Regions from separate parts of the Oceanobacillus phoenicis genome, predicted to be linked through region 3. Evidence: riboswitches for the same ligand, from Rfam matches in the RefSeq annotation. Region 3 holds a riboswitch; each other region holds the start of a gene.
The links. Region 3 has a riboswitch for S-adenosylmethionine ahead of ABC346_RS04860 (iron-containing alcohol dehydrogenase family protein). Riboswitches for the same ligand answer to the same signal wherever they lie in the genome.

Region 1 (4,947 bases), 3.0 Mb from region 3:
ATTTGAAGCAGGTGGAACGGTGACTGCAGGTAATGCTTGCGGAAGAAATGATGGTGCTTCGGCTGTAATTATCATGAAAGAATCTCGTGCCAATCAACTTGGTTTGCAACCACTCGCTAGAATCAAAGACTGGAGTACAGCAGGTGTTTCTCCTAAAGTTATGGGGATTGGTCCAGTACCGGCAGTTAAACAACTTCTTAAACGAACGAAGAAAACATTACAAGACATAGATTTAATCGAATTGAATGAAGCTTTTGCTTCTCAATCTATCGCTGTCATCCGCGAACTAGGTTTGGATCATGAAAAAGTAAATGTCAATGGAGGGGCAATTGCGTTAGGTCATCCGGTCGGTGCTACAGGAACACGAATTATAACAACATTAATCTATGAATTAATGAAAAGAAAACAGCAATATGGCATAGCTACTTTATGTGCTGGTGGCGGACAAGGGATGGCACTATTAATCGAACAGTGCTAAGTTATTTTTCAGTAACAGGATATGTTGAATTGATATGGCTGAGTGATTGTTTAATTAATCGACGTAAAACATCAAGATTAATATCGCTGAGTTTGTTAATATAAACACATGATTTGCCGGTAGTATATTTACCTAAAGCTGTCATTAATTCACTATCTTGAACAATATCTGTTGCAAGATAGAGACTAATTTTTGATTTTCTGGGAGAGTATCCTACCATTAAAAATTCTCCGGAGTGGCCGGAAGCGTATTTATATTTGTATTTTCCAAAACCAATAATACTTGTTCCCCACATCTTTGCTTGATACTCAGTCGAATCGGTAAATATATCTAATAGTTTATAAGCATCTTCTTTTTTTTGAAGATGATCCACACTTTCGATGAATTGAATAACACTGTCTTCTGTTTCTTTTGTTTTTAACTCATACATTTTTAGCACTCCTAAGTATAAAGGTTAATTATAGTATAACAAATGAAATAAGTTATTTTTATGAAATATGGATATTGTGCTGTTTTTATTTCCAATGCCGATGACTCGCTTATTTAGAAGACACTGCTCTAACATACTAGGAAGAGAAAACCCTTTTCCTAGTGTGCTCTATTTACTAAAATTCCTGTAAATCGCTTATGATTTGGTAATAAACATATTCTATGCACTAATAATTCTTGATTTTCTTTCGTATTTGCCATATATTAAGCTAGGTTATTCTGAGCAGGAGTCACCGTCTTCCATTTCAATCAAGTCCAACTCATTGCTATTGTTGAAACATTAGACAAAATAATTCTTTAAAAAATAATAAATGAATAATTTAAATTTCCTATTGATTATTTTATGGTTATCATTTAAGATGTTAAAAAGTTAATTTTTAAAAAATTTAATAAAGTTAGACTTATCAAGAGAGACGGAGGGATTGGCCCGATGAAGTCTCAGCAACCAGCCTTACATGGGTATGGTGCTAATTCCAATAGGCTTACATGCCTTAAAGATAAGAAGAACAATGTATGCTTACCTTTCTTCTTACTTTTAGAAGAGGGGTTTTTTGTTTGTAAAAATAATTGAGGAGGAGATTTTAATGAAACGTAGTTTAAAAAGACGTTTGCAAGAAGGTACCGTAATAGCAGGGGAAGGGTATTTATTTGAATTAGAGAGGAGAGGGTATCTACAGGCAGGTTCATTTGTACCTGAAGTTGCCCTTGCGAACCCGGATGCGTTAAAACAAACATATCGTGATTTTATGAATGCTGGCTCTGATGTTGTTTTAGCATTTACATATAATGCACATCGAGAAAAAATGCGCATTATCGGAAAGGAAGATCTATTAGAACCTTTGAATAGAAGTGCTATTCGTTTAGCAAAAGAAGTAGCGAAAGAGCATCCTGTGGAGGAGGCATTAGTGGCAGGAAATATTTCTAATACAAATATCTTTGACCCTGATGATGAATCGAGCAAAAATCAAGTAAGAGAGATGTTCGCTGAAATGGCTCAGTGGAGTAAAGAGGAAGACGTTGATTTTATTAATGGAGAAACATTTTATTATCATGAAGAAGCAGAAATCGCGTTGGAAGAAATATTGAAAAAAGACTTGCCAGCAGTCATTACACTGGGATTAATGGGAGAAAATATTTTAAGAGATGGCTACACGGTAGAGGAGTCTTGTAAGATTCTATCAGAAAAAGGAGCACTTGTAGTTGGAATGAACTGTTTCCGAGGTCCAGACACGATGCAACCTTATATAGCCAAGATTAGAAATCATGTAACCGGTTATGTAGGAGCTTTGCCCATTCCATATCGTACATCAAATGAGCATCCGACATTTTTTAATTTACCAGATGGTGGTTGCAGTTGCCATTTGCCTACGGAAACAACTTTTCCTACTGCTTTAGATCCGCTTTACCATAACCGTTATGAACTAGCTGAGTGGGCAAAAGAAGCAAAAGGGATTGGTGTCAATTATATTGGATTATGTTGTGGAGCATCTCCAGCAATGCTTAGAGCTGTTTCAGAGGCGGTTGGTAAGGAGACCATTAACTCTCCTTATTCTCCTGATATGGAGAAGCATTTCTTATTTGGGAAAGATAAAACATTAAAAGAGCATAATGTAGGCTATCGATTTAAGGCATAGTAAATCTCCTATTCTATTTATTTTGTTAGCAGCTTTAGTATAAAACCAAGTAGTTTTATTTAAATAATGAAAAGGAGGAGAAATTAATGAAAAGGAAGTTAATGAGTGTAGCTCTAATTATATTAATAATTAGTGTATTAGCAGCATGTGGATCAGATTCAAGTTCTGCAGAAGGAAAGCCTGATAAGATCCGCTTAGATTATGCCTATTATTCACCAACAAGCCTTGTTTTAAAAGAACAAGGATGGTTAGAAGAAGCTTTAGAAAATGAAGGAATAGGTGTGGAGTGGGTTCTAAGTCAGGGTAGTAATAAGGCTTTAGAATTTTTAACAAGTGATAGCATTGATTTTGGTTCATCGGCAGGATCTGCGGCACTTGTTTCGAAATCCAAGGGTTCTCCAATTCAAAATATATATATTTATTCTCAACCAGAGTGGACAGCGTTGGTTGCTAATAATGAGTCGGGGATACAATCTGTAGAAGAATTAAAAGGAAAAAAAGTCGCTGCCACGTTAGGAACGGATCCATATATTTTTCTACTAAGAGCTTTAAATGAAGCTGGATTATCAGCAAATGACTTAGAAATTGTAAATTTACAACATGGAGACGGTGCGGTTGCTTTGTCGAAAGGTTCTGTTGATGCATGGGCGGGGTTAGATCCACATATGGCTAGAGCAGAATTAGAATCTGATGCAAACTTATTTTATCGAAATAAAGAATTTAACACCTATGGTTTTTTAAATGTAAGAAAGGATTTTGCAGAAGAGTATCCAGATTATGTTGATGTTGTGATTGGTGCGTATGAAAAAGCAAGAGAGTGGACAATAGATAATCCGGAAGAAGCGGCAAAGATTTTATCTGAAGAAGCAGAGATGTCACTAGATGTAGCGAAACAAACTTTAGAGAGGAATGATTTTTCCAATCCTATTCCTGGAGATGAGCATCGAGATACGTTAAGAAATTCAGCAGAGGTGCTTCTAGAGGGAGAAGTTATTGAAGCTAGCACGGACATTGAGAAGGTTGTAAATGAACTTGTTCAACCATCATTTATAGAAGGGCTAAATAATGATTAGGGGTGGTTGTCTTGTCTAAGGCGTCTGAAGAAGTTATTAATTGGGATATAAATAAGTCTAAAAAAAAGAAATCATTTTCGTCATATAAAGTAATTTGGATGGGAAGTATTATCCCTATTTTGCTTTTAATTGTCTGGGAAGTATTAAGTAGATTTGGTTACTTTCCTGCGTATTTATTACCTGCACCAACGACAGTTGTAGGTACGATAATTAATCTTGCTGAAGATGGATCCTTATGGGGACATATAGGTATTACTTTATATAGAGTATTTGCTGGATTTTTCTTGGGTACTGTTGCCGCACTAATACTCGGTGGACTAGTAGGTTTGTATAGAAACGCAGAAATGTTATTTGATCCATTAATTCAAGCATTTCGAGCGATTCCTTCTTTAGCTTGGGTTCCGTTATTTATTCTGTGGATGGGAATTGGAGAGGTTTCCAAAATTACTATGATTAGTGTTGGTGTCTTCTTTCCAGTGTATTTAAATATCATAAGTGGAATTACAAGTGTTGATCGAAAGCTGATTGAAGTTGGGAAAATGAATCGATTGTCTACCTTTCAACTTGTACGAAGAATTATACTACCTGCATCACTACCTTCTTTTCTAACAGGTCTACGTAGCGGATTAGGGCTTGGATGGATGTTTGTTGTAGCCGCTGAATTAATGGGTGCAAGTCAAGGTTTAGGTTATTTATTGATTGCAGGTCAAAACACACTATCTCCTGAAACGATTTTAGCTAGTATATTATTATTCGCATTTATTGGAAAAGGTACAGACTGGATACTGAAAAAACTAGAAAATAGAACGCTACACTGGCAAGATCGAATTGTAAAGTCCTAAAAATAAAGGAGGATGAATCGTGAGTTTGGAACTAAAAGAAGTAAGTCGATCTTTTGATGGTACCCCTGCAATAAATAATATATCGTTTCGTACAAAATCAGGAGAAATTGTAGGATTACTCGGAACAAGTGGCTGCGGGAAAAGTACCATTTTACGTTCAATTGCTGGCTTGGATACAGGGTATCATGGAGAAATTACTATTAACCAAAAACGAACAAAAGGAATACAGGATTCGATAGGATATATATTTCAAGAGCCGAGGTTATTACCATGGTTGAATGTTACTGAAAATGTAACATTTGGGTTAAAAGGGAAAAAAATAAATAAAAATCAGCAAGGTTTATCTTACTTGGAAAGCGTTGGGCTATCTCAAAAGGAGAACCTTTATCCAAAGCAGCTTTCAGGAGGCATGGCTCAACGAGTCGCAATTG
Region 2 (4,947 bases), 320 kb from region 3:
AAATTTCGTGTTTAAATTTAAGTCAAGTTGTGAATTATAGAAGTAAGTAATAATTATATATTCATTTCTTCAGCGAAAGGAGAAAACATAGTGAAAAAACAATGGGTATATGTATTGTCGTTTATGGTAATAACCCTGTTCTTGATGGCGTGTAACGATAATCAAACAGGGGAAGAAAATCAGGATAAGGGCGAGGAAGCAGTAGAATCGAATGCAACTGCAGAAGATGAAGTTTTAGTTTCACTAGAAAATAACGAAGGACAAGTTGTTGGAACAGCTACATTAACAGAAGGTGAAGAAGGAGTTCATATTTCATTAGAAGGTGAAAATTTACCAGCTGGAGAACATGGTTTTCATATTCATGAGGTAGGTAAATGTGAATTGCCAGATTTCGAATCAGCCGGATCACATTATAACCCAACAAATGCAAAGCACGGATTTAATCACCCAGAAGGGCCTCATGCTGGTGATTTAGAAAACATCACTGTTAATGAAGATGGAACAGTACAGGCAGAAGTTGATGCACCAATGGTGACTTTACAGGCTGATACGGAGAATACATTATATACAGAACAAGGAACATCATTAATGATTCATTCCGGTCCTGATGATTATGAGTCTCAACCATCAGGTGACTCGGGAGATCGGATTGCATGTGGTGTAATCGGAGAATAGAGATCTTTAAATCTTATTAAATTAAAAGGATTCTGGCTATCAAATTAATAGCCAGAATCCTTTTCTAGACTATTGGATGTTAATTTTTTCGTGATTTCGTTTTGCTGGATGGAGGTTGCCTAAGTGGCTACCATGAGAAAATAAATTATCTCTAAGCGTTGTTCCTTCATAATGATCGGGGACAAGCCCTCGCTTTCGTAATTCTGGTACAACTAAGTCAACAAAATCAATAAATGTAGCTGGAGTAACTGCGTAGGCAATGTTAAATCCATCAACACCAGCTTCATTTACCCACCTTTCCATTTCATCTACGATTTGTTCAGGTGTGCCAACTGCAGAAGCACCTAAACCACCAATCCCAATTACATCAATAATATCCTTAACCGTAGACGGGCGATCTGGATGAAGGTTAGAGAAGTTTTCAAGTGCTGAACGGATAGAGTCATTTTCAATATAATGTATTTCTTGATCAACATCAAAGTCAGAAACATCTAACCCGGTCCAACCCCCGAATAAGGATAAGGCACCTACTGGGCTAATGTACTTTTTGTAATCAAGATATTTTTCTTGGGCTTCTTTTTCAGTTCTACCAACAATGGGAGTGAACAACGTTAATATTTTTACTTCTTCTGTAGATCTACCCGTATCACGTATATCTTGATGTAATTTATCTACTGTTTGTTTTGTTGTTTCAATTGTTGAAGATCCAATAAATACAAGTTCGGCATGTTTACTTGCAAAATCTCTCCCTCTTGTAGAAGCTCCAGCTTGATACAGCACGGGTGTTCGTTGTGGAGAAGGCTCACATAAATGTGCACCTGGCACTTTATAATATTTTCCTTCATGTTGAATATCATGTACTTTTGAAGGATCTGTGTATATTCCTCTTTCCTTATCGACTAAAACAGCGTCATCCTCCCAACTTTGTTCCCATAATTTGTAACAAACATCTAGATATTCTTCTGCAATGTCATAACGTTCATCATGTTTAATTTGATCCTCTAATCCCATGTTTACTGCTGCACTCTTCAAGTAAGAGGTAACAATATTCCAGCCTATACGTCCTTTTGTTAAATGGTCAAGTGTGCTTATTTTTCTGGCAAAGGTGTAGGGATGTTCATGGGTCACAGAAGCGGTAATACCGAATCCAAGATGCTTTGTAACAGCTGCCATATATGGAACAATTAAGAAAGGATCATTGACAGGCGATTGTGCGCCGGTACGTACCGCATCGTCTCGAGATCCATTGTAAACATCATAAGTTCCTAGAACATCAGCGATAAAAATGGCATCAAATCTTCCCTTTTCTAATACTTTTGCTAGTTCGATCCAATATTCACTGTCTTTGTACATATGGGATTGGTCTTCTGGGTGTTGCCACAAGCCAGGAGACTGATGACCGGGAGTATTCATATCAAAAGCATTTAAAAAGATTCGTTTACTCATGTAAAACCTCCTTAATAAGTTGTTAAAGTTTGTGTTGATGTTCCTTCAACCATCTGAGCAAAATAGTCCACCTGTTTTTTTGTTCGTTGTAAAATATCATCATCAACAATAGGGATGTCGCGTTTTTTATCTATCTGATCATCTAAAAAGTATAACCCTTTTAGGTTATGTGCTTTTAAGGTTGCGAGTACAGGTTTTAACGTGTATTCAACCGCTAATAAGTGTGCAGGGCTGCCTCCAGTCATAATAGGTAAGACTGGGGTGTGTTTAAGTGCATCTTGTGGCAATATATCAATTAAAGCTTTCAATACACCTGAATATGCACCTTTATAAACAGGAGAGCCAACGATGACACCGTCTGCAGCTTGAATTTGTTGAGTTATATTCCTAATTGCTGCACTTTGGAAATTTCCTGTAAATAAATCTTCATAGGGTACATCCTTTACAGAAATATGGGATACAGAAAATTTCTGTTGACTTAATTGATCACCTAAATAATGTAATACCTTTTCTGACCTGGATAGTTCGGAGGGGCTGCCAGACAATGTCACAATGTTGTTCATTTTACCAATCTCCTTTGAAAATAAATTAGAATAAGAAAATCCGCGACGCTCTTATTAAATAAGAGCGTCGCGGATTTTTTCCGAATTTGAGCTCTTATCTTTCAAGAAAAACATCTTGCTGGAGGTAGCACCTTTCTAATGAAATTAGAGGTTGCTGAAGCTTCAACGGGCCAGATCCCTCGGCTTCTCTCGATAAGAAGTATTAATTTTTAATATATTCTAATATATTAATTCCGATAAGTCAACTATGTTTTAAAAGAAAATTTAATTGACAATTCTATCAGCTTGTATTATTATCGTGGCAATAAACTAAATTATAAAATATCTTATCCAGAGAGGTGGAGGGACATGGCCCGCAGAAGCCTCGGCAACAGGTTCTAACTTGAATACTGTGCCAAATCCATCAAGCATATTTGTGCTTGGTAGATAAGAGAAGTCGGTGACAGAGCTCTTTTCTTATCTTAGGGAAGAGTTTTTTAATACTTTTACAACTATAGACAATGGGGGATGAAAATGAAGTATGGATTTTGGTTACCGATTTTTGGTGGTTGGTTGCGTAATGTAGAAGATGAGCAGATGCCTCCTACGTTTGAGTATGCGAAAGAGGTGATTCAGCATGCTGAAGAATGGGGATATGATACGACATTAATTGCTGAGTTATATTTAAATGATATTAAAGGGATAGAAGCAAATTCCTTGGAAGCTTGGACAACAGCAGCCGGGTTAGCTGCAGTAACAAATAAAATTGAAATTATGACAGCGGTTAGGCCGATATATCACAATCCAGCAGTAATTGCGAAAATGGCTGCTAATATTGACCAATTAAGTGGAGGAAGGTTCACATTAAATGTTGTTTCCGGATGGTGGTCAGAAGAAGCAAAACAATATGGTGGAGACTTCACAGAACATGATGAGCGATACGATAGAACAATTGAATTTCTAGAGGTTTTAAAAGGGCTTTGGAAGGAAGAGACGTTCTCTTACCACGGGAAGTTTTATCAAATAGAGAATACGAAATTAGCACCAAAACCAATCCAACAACCGAATCCAATTCTATATGCTGGTGGAGAAAGTGAAAAAGGGAAACAGGTAATTTCTACTCTATGCGATGCGTATGTAATGCACGGAGGAACAGTAGATGAAATTCAAGATAAAATAGCTAATATGAAAAATCGGAGAAATATTCTCGACAAAGAAGCACTGCAATCATTTAGTATGGCTGCCTACGTGATATGTAGAGATTCGGAGGAAGAAGCCTTACAAGAGTTGGAAAGAATTACATCAATAAAAGATGAAAAGGGATATGTGGGAATGAAAGATTTCACTTCAAAATCCCAACTAGAACAACAAGTACAAATAAAAGATTATTCTGTTTCGAACAGAGGATTACGTCCGAATCTTGTAGGTACACCTGAACAAATTGCAAAAAGAATAATAGAATATGAGAAAGTTGGCTTGGATCAGCTACTACTACAATGCTCTCCTCAATTGGAAGAGTTAGAACGATTTGCTAAGCAAGTGATGCCGAAAGTAGAAGAATTAAGAAAGAAGACATCTACGTTACACTAAAGGAGACATGATGATGAGTAAAATTTATGTTTTGCATGAAAATATGGAATGGACGGAACACCTTATAAAACGATTTAATGAATTGGAACTTCCTTATGAAGATTGGTTACTTCAAGAAGGCCATATAGATCTACTTAATGAACCGCCAGAGGGAATATTTTATAATCGCATGAGCGCATCCTCTCATACAAGAGGAAATCGTTTTGCTCCAGAGTTTACAAATGCTGTATTAGCATGGCTAGAGTTTCATGGAAGAACGGTTATTAATGGTAGCCGTGCCTTACAATTGGAAGTCAGTAAAGTTCAACAATACTTGGAACTTGAGAGGTTTGGTATAAAAACTCCAAAGACAGCTGCAGCAGTTGGAAAAGAAAATATCTTAAAAGCAGCAGAACAGTTTGAAGGAAAAAGTTTTATTACTAAGCATAACCGAGCAGGAAAAGGCTTAGGTGTACAATTATTCCGATCAACTCAAGCTCTTCAGTCGTATGTGAATAGTAGTGATTTTGAAGAACCGATAGATGGTGTAACGTTATTGCAAGAGTATATTGTATCTCCAGAGTCTTATATCACTCGTTGTGAGTTTGTAGATGGGAGATTTGTATATGCTGTAAGGGTGGATACTTCAGAAGGATTTGAACTATGTCCCGCAGATGCCTGTTCTGTTGAGGATTTATTTTGTCCAGCTGGAGAA
Region 3 (4,947 bases):
TGATTCGTAACAATAGATCTAAAATCGCTTCCGTTGTATCTGGATCGAGTGCACTTGTCGCTTCATCACTTAACAGAACTTCTGGCTCATGAGACAATGCCCGCGCAATAGCCACTCGTTGCTTTTGCCCACCGGAGAGCTCTGACGGGTATGCATCATGCTTGTCGGCTAAGCCAACGATATCCAAGTATTTCTGTACGCGGTCCTTTACTGCCTGTTTATCGAGGCCAGTTAGTTTCAGCGGAATCGCGATATTCTCGTAGACCGTTGCTGTTTTTAATAGATTGAACCCCTGAAAAATCATTCCGATATGACTTCTGGTTTCCCGGAGTTTTCCTGATTTCAACGTGGTTAATTCTACATCATTCACTTTGACCGATCCTTTGTCAGGCTGTTCCAGTAAATTTACACAACGAATCAATGTACTCTTCCCTGCACCACTATAGCCGATAACCCCATAGATTTCCCCTTTTTCAACGGATACAGAAACATTTTTCAATGCCTGAATATCTCCTTGTTTTCCTGAAAAAGTCTTTGTGATGTTCGTTAATTCAATCATTTGTTTATGCTCCTTCCGTTGCGCTCATTTCCTTACTCTCTTACCAAGAAGGAATGAGCGATCCACCAAATTCCTCTTCGATGAATGTTTTGACTTCTTCACTGCGATAAATATCTGCTAGTTTCTGGATGATTTCATCGTCTTCATTTTCTGCCCTCACCGCAGCATGATTAATGTAAGGAGAATCTTTCGGCTCAATAAAAATAGAGTCTTCCGTAGGGGTAAATCCAGCTTCGATAGCAAAATTTGTATTAATCGCAGCTGCATCCAATTCCTCTAACTGACGTGCAATCTGTGCAGGATCTAGTTCCACAAATTCATAGTTGCCGTTATTCTTTTCAATATCACGAACAGTAGAATTAATTCCTGTCTCCGGATCCAACTCAATTAAACCAGCTTGTTCAAATAGTAAAAGTGCACGACCGCTATTGGTAGGGTCACTAGGCAGTCCAATCGTTGCTCCCTCTGGCAATTCAGACACATCACCAACGTCTAATGAATAAATCCCCATCGGGAAAGTAACCGTATCAAAAGATTTCACTAAATCTAGGTTTCTATCTTCTTTAATAGCATTAAAATAAGGTTCCGTTTGGAAGATATTTAAATCAATCTCCCCTTCATCCAAAGCAACGTTTGGCATTACATAATCCGTGAACACCTTTGACTCGATTTCGATGCCTTCCTCTTCGGCTAGTTCCGTTACTTTTCCAAGAATCTCTTCATGTGGTCCTGCCGTAACCCCGATAACTAATTTTTCATCATCATACAATCCTTCACTTGCCCCGCTAGAATCTTCACTGCCACACGCAACCAAAAATGCTATTGCTAAACATACGATCGCTGTTAATAATCCTTTTTTCATGATGTTTTCTCTCCTCTTTTTTCCGTGTAATAGGCTTGATTATATTTCTCTACTTGCTGTAACGCATCTGCTAATGATTCCGCTGTAACTTCTTTATTCATAAAATGAATCGACTCTTGCGGCAGAATTACTTTCTGAATGATTTTCTCCATGAGCTCCTCATTGGTTATATCAATTCCGATACCCTGTAAACTAGACGGCAATTTCCATTGATCGTAAAAATCAAGTAAACGCAAAAGCTCATCCACTTTGTTTTCGAATGCTAGCTGGCCAAGGATTCCGTATGCCACAAGCTCTCCGTGCAAGAAGTCTTTTGCCTCGCTTGCTTCCGTTAATCCATTATGCAGTGAATGCGCTCCTGCAATTCTCCCTGCTTTATCACCAAATCCGCCTACCATTCCGCCCGTGATGATAATTGCTTCTATAACGCGGATGAATGCAGGTGTTACTTGTTTATCGCTGACAGCATCCAGTGCAGCTTTTCCGTCCTTCAGTAATACATCTCGACAAATACCTGCGGAGAATTGCGAAACTTTCACCGGCACAGGCGCTTCTTCATTCGGATAAAAACTCTCGATCAAAGCATCCGCTTCATAAAACTTTGCCAGCGTGTCGCCTATCCCCGCTCTTAAGTATTCGATAGGAGCCTGGGCAATAATCGCCGGTTCTACTAAAACAAGCGTCGTTGCTAACGGTAAATCCGTGTAATGTGTAAATGCTCCTTCATTGTCATAAAAGACACTGAGTGGCGTCCATGCAGCACAAGTAGCAGCAATTGTCGGGATTAAAATTGATTTAACATCTGCTTTCACAGCTGCAGCCTTCGTAATATCCAGCGCAGTCCCGCCACCAATACCAATCACCGCTTCAATAGAATCTTGATGAAGCTGTTCTGCTATTTCCTCTGCTTTTTCAACCGTGGTATGACCGTCAATAAAGATGATATGCGCTTCTACTTGATTCACTATCGATAAAGGTAAATACGGCTTTGCCGCCTGCCATGATTTCTTCCCTGCGATAACTTGTATATGCTCAACGGACAGTTCTTCAAGGAGTACAGGAATTTCCTCTAAGACATCAGAACCAATCCGATAATGACCAGGAGCTCCTTTTACAATCGATGTAGACATAAACCCTTCCTCTTTTCTCATGTTGTGAATTTTTTGGGAAACTAAAAATGCCTCCCGATTTGAATTCGAGAGGCATAACATAACAATATATAAGTCATTCATCACCTCTCTTATTTCTCAAAATACCATCCGTATTTTGCAGGATTTAGCACCTTTTCAACATTGGAAATAAAATGAACGGTTGCCGGGCGTCACAGGGCCAGTCCCTCAGCCACTCTCAATAAGAGATATTAGCGTATTTAATTTTAATTATCATACTATTACGGTTTTTATTAATTGTCAATAAGGGATTTGGGTTTTTTGAGTAAACGGGCAGCAAAAAACTACTATTCTTATACTGAGTATATTTTCTTAAAATTCAGTAAATATATTGACATAGGAAATTATAACTTTTAAGATAGACTCATATATAAATGAGAGCGCTTTATTATAGCGGGAATCGGATTCAGCCATTGGGGGACGTGTTCTACAAAAACTAGTGAAGTCACAGATAATCCTATTACATTTTAACAAATAGGATCATCGCTTCTAAACCTCGGGAGGTGTATTCTCCGCAACAATTCTAAGAAATAAACCAGGAGAAGCAGGAAAGCCATTCAAATCTAATTTTTCGATCCTTTACGCCTTTTTGAACTTGTACGACTAATACAAAAAAGAAGGGAATAAAGAAAATGAAAAAACAACTGTTATGGTATTCACCTATTATCGCTATGTTACTGTTTAGTTTTACAATAGAACCGTTCTCCTCACACATAAACGCGGAAAGTAAAAACACGGAAGTAGAATACGAATTTTACCCAACGCCCCAGAGTGTCGAATACATGGAAGGTGAGCTAACCCTCAACAAGGATATTCAAGTTGTTTATGATGACACGATTGATGATGCCACAAAGAAAAAAGTAACCGAAATATTCGCCACCAATAACCTGCCCATACCGGAAATCACAGATGAACCTTCCGAAGATACCATTACTCTTTTTGTCGGAACCGTAGAATCTGGTGGGCCAGCAGCAAAGAATGCGGAGGATACACTTAATTCGAATAATATGGACTTTGAGCAAATCGATGCTTATCAATTGAGAATTGACCATAATACGATCACAGTGATTGGAAAAGATACCGATGCTGCATTTTATGGGATTGCCTCGCTCGAAAAAATTCTCAACCAGCGTTCTGATAATCAAATTAAACACTTAGAAATTAACGATTATGCGAATACGAAAGTGAGAGGATTTATCGAAGGTTATTACGGCATACCCTGGAGTAATGATGATCGTAAATCTTTGATGGAATTCGGTGGACAATTCAAGGCGAATTCCTATGTCTTCGCTCCGAAAGACGATCCATATCATAGGGAACAATGGGAAGAACCCTATCCTGAAGATATGTTAGAAGAGATTGGCGAATTGGCAGAAGTTGGGCGTGAGAGTAAAACGCAATTTGTTTGGACCATCTCCCCGCTTGGCGAAGTTGCTGAAATTGCCCGTGAAGAAGGCGAAGAAGCTGCCATGGCATTACTCGATGAAAACACAGAAAAAATGCTTACGAAATTCGATCAATTATACGACGTAGGTGTGCGACAGTTTGGCGTTTTAGGTGACGATGTTGGTTCGCTGCCATTAGATTATGTCGCTGAACTGATGAATTCTGTTTCAGAATGGGCTGAGCAAAAAGGTGATGTGAGGGATACACTGTATACGCCTGCAGCCTATAATTCTGCTTGGGCTTGGGATGGCGGAGAAGAATTAAATAGACTCGAAGAAGCCTTTGACGAGAACATCCACATTCTTTGGACGGGGGAAAATACCGTCGCTCCGGTCGAGCAATATACCATCGACCGCTTTAAACATCGTGATAATAATGGTGTGGTACGTCGCGATCCACTTTTTTGGCTAAATTGGCCGGTGAATGACATTGATATGACTCGTGTGTTCCTTGGAAAAGGAGACATGCTGGAACCCGGTATAGAAAATCTTGCAGGAGTAGTAACCAACCCAATGCAAGAAGCTCAGGCCTCAAAGGTTGCGATTTTTGCCGTTGCGGACTATGCATGGAACACAGAATCCTTTGATGCTCCAACTAGCTGGGAAGACAGCATGAAGTATATTGAACCAGACGCAACAGATGCGTTCCATACGCTAACCCAACATATGGCGCATGCAGAGCCGCAGAATGGACTGGAAGCAAATGAAAGCGAACATATCAAACACTTACTAGAAGAAACATTGTCTCGCATCGATAACGATCAACCGCTTGGAGATGTTGCACCTGAACTACTAGATGAACTGAGTCTCATTGCAGCGGCAGGAGACGAATTTTTAGGAGAATCCAAAAACGAAGCATTGAAAGAGGAACTCGAGCCATTTGTCCACTCACTTCAAGATATGGTTCTAGCA

Region 1: another riboswitch for S-adenosylmethionine. It lies ahead of ABC346_RS19490 (homocysteine S-methyltransferase family protein); the one in region 3 lies ahead of ABC346_RS04860 (iron-containing alcohol dehydrogenase family protein).
Region 2: another riboswitch for S-adenosylmethionine. It lies ahead of ABC346_RS06440 (LLM class flavin-dependent oxidoreductase); the one in region 3 lies ahead of ABC346_RS04860 (iron-containing alcohol dehydrogenase family protein).

What each region holds. Positions count from the first base shown of each region.
Region 1 is NZ_JBDFME010000001.1:3,887,391-3,892,337, reverse strand. It holds gene ABC346_RS19500 (thiolase family protein) at 1-478, shown strand, start outside; gene ABC346_RS19495 (DUF1801 domain-containing protein) at 480-908, opposite strand; SAM riboswitch class I at 1,366-1,471, shown strand; gene ABC346_RS19490 (homocysteine S-methyltransferase family protein) at 1,552-2,601, shown strand; gene ABC346_RS19485 (aliphatic sulfonate ABC transporter substrate-binding protein) at 2,688-3,674, shown strand; gene ABC346_RS19480 (ABC transporter permease) at 3,686-4,516, shown strand; gene ABC346_RS19475 (ABC transporter ATP-binding protein) at 4,536-4,947, shown strand, end outside.
Region 2 is NZ_JBDFME010000001.1:1,210,652-1,215,598, forward strand. It holds gene ABC346_RS06425 (superoxide dismutase family protein) at 91-675, shown strand; gene ABC346_RS06430 (LLM class flavin-dependent oxidoreductase) at 745-2,121, opposite strand; gene ssuE (NADPH-dependent FMN reductase) at 2,133-2,684, opposite strand; SAM riboswitch class I at 2,776-2,883, opposite strand; SAM riboswitch class I at 3,008-3,117, shown strand; gene ABC346_RS06440 (LLM class flavin-dependent oxidoreductase) at 3,198-4,253, shown strand; gene ABC346_RS06445 (ATP-grasp domain-containing protein) at 4,267-4,947, shown strand, end outside.
Region 3 is NZ_JBDFME010000001.1:890,737-895,683, reverse strand. It holds gene ABC346_RS04870 (methionine ABC transporter ATP-binding protein) at 1-559, opposite strand, end outside; gene ABC346_RS04865 (MetQ/NlpA family ABC transporter substrate-binding protein) at 600-1,421, opposite strand; gene ABC346_RS04860 (iron-containing alcohol dehydrogenase family protein) at 1,418-2,632, opposite strand; SAM riboswitch class I at 2,659-2,778, opposite strand; gene ABC346_RS04855 (glycoside hydrolase family 84 protein) at 3,223-4,947, shown strand, end outside.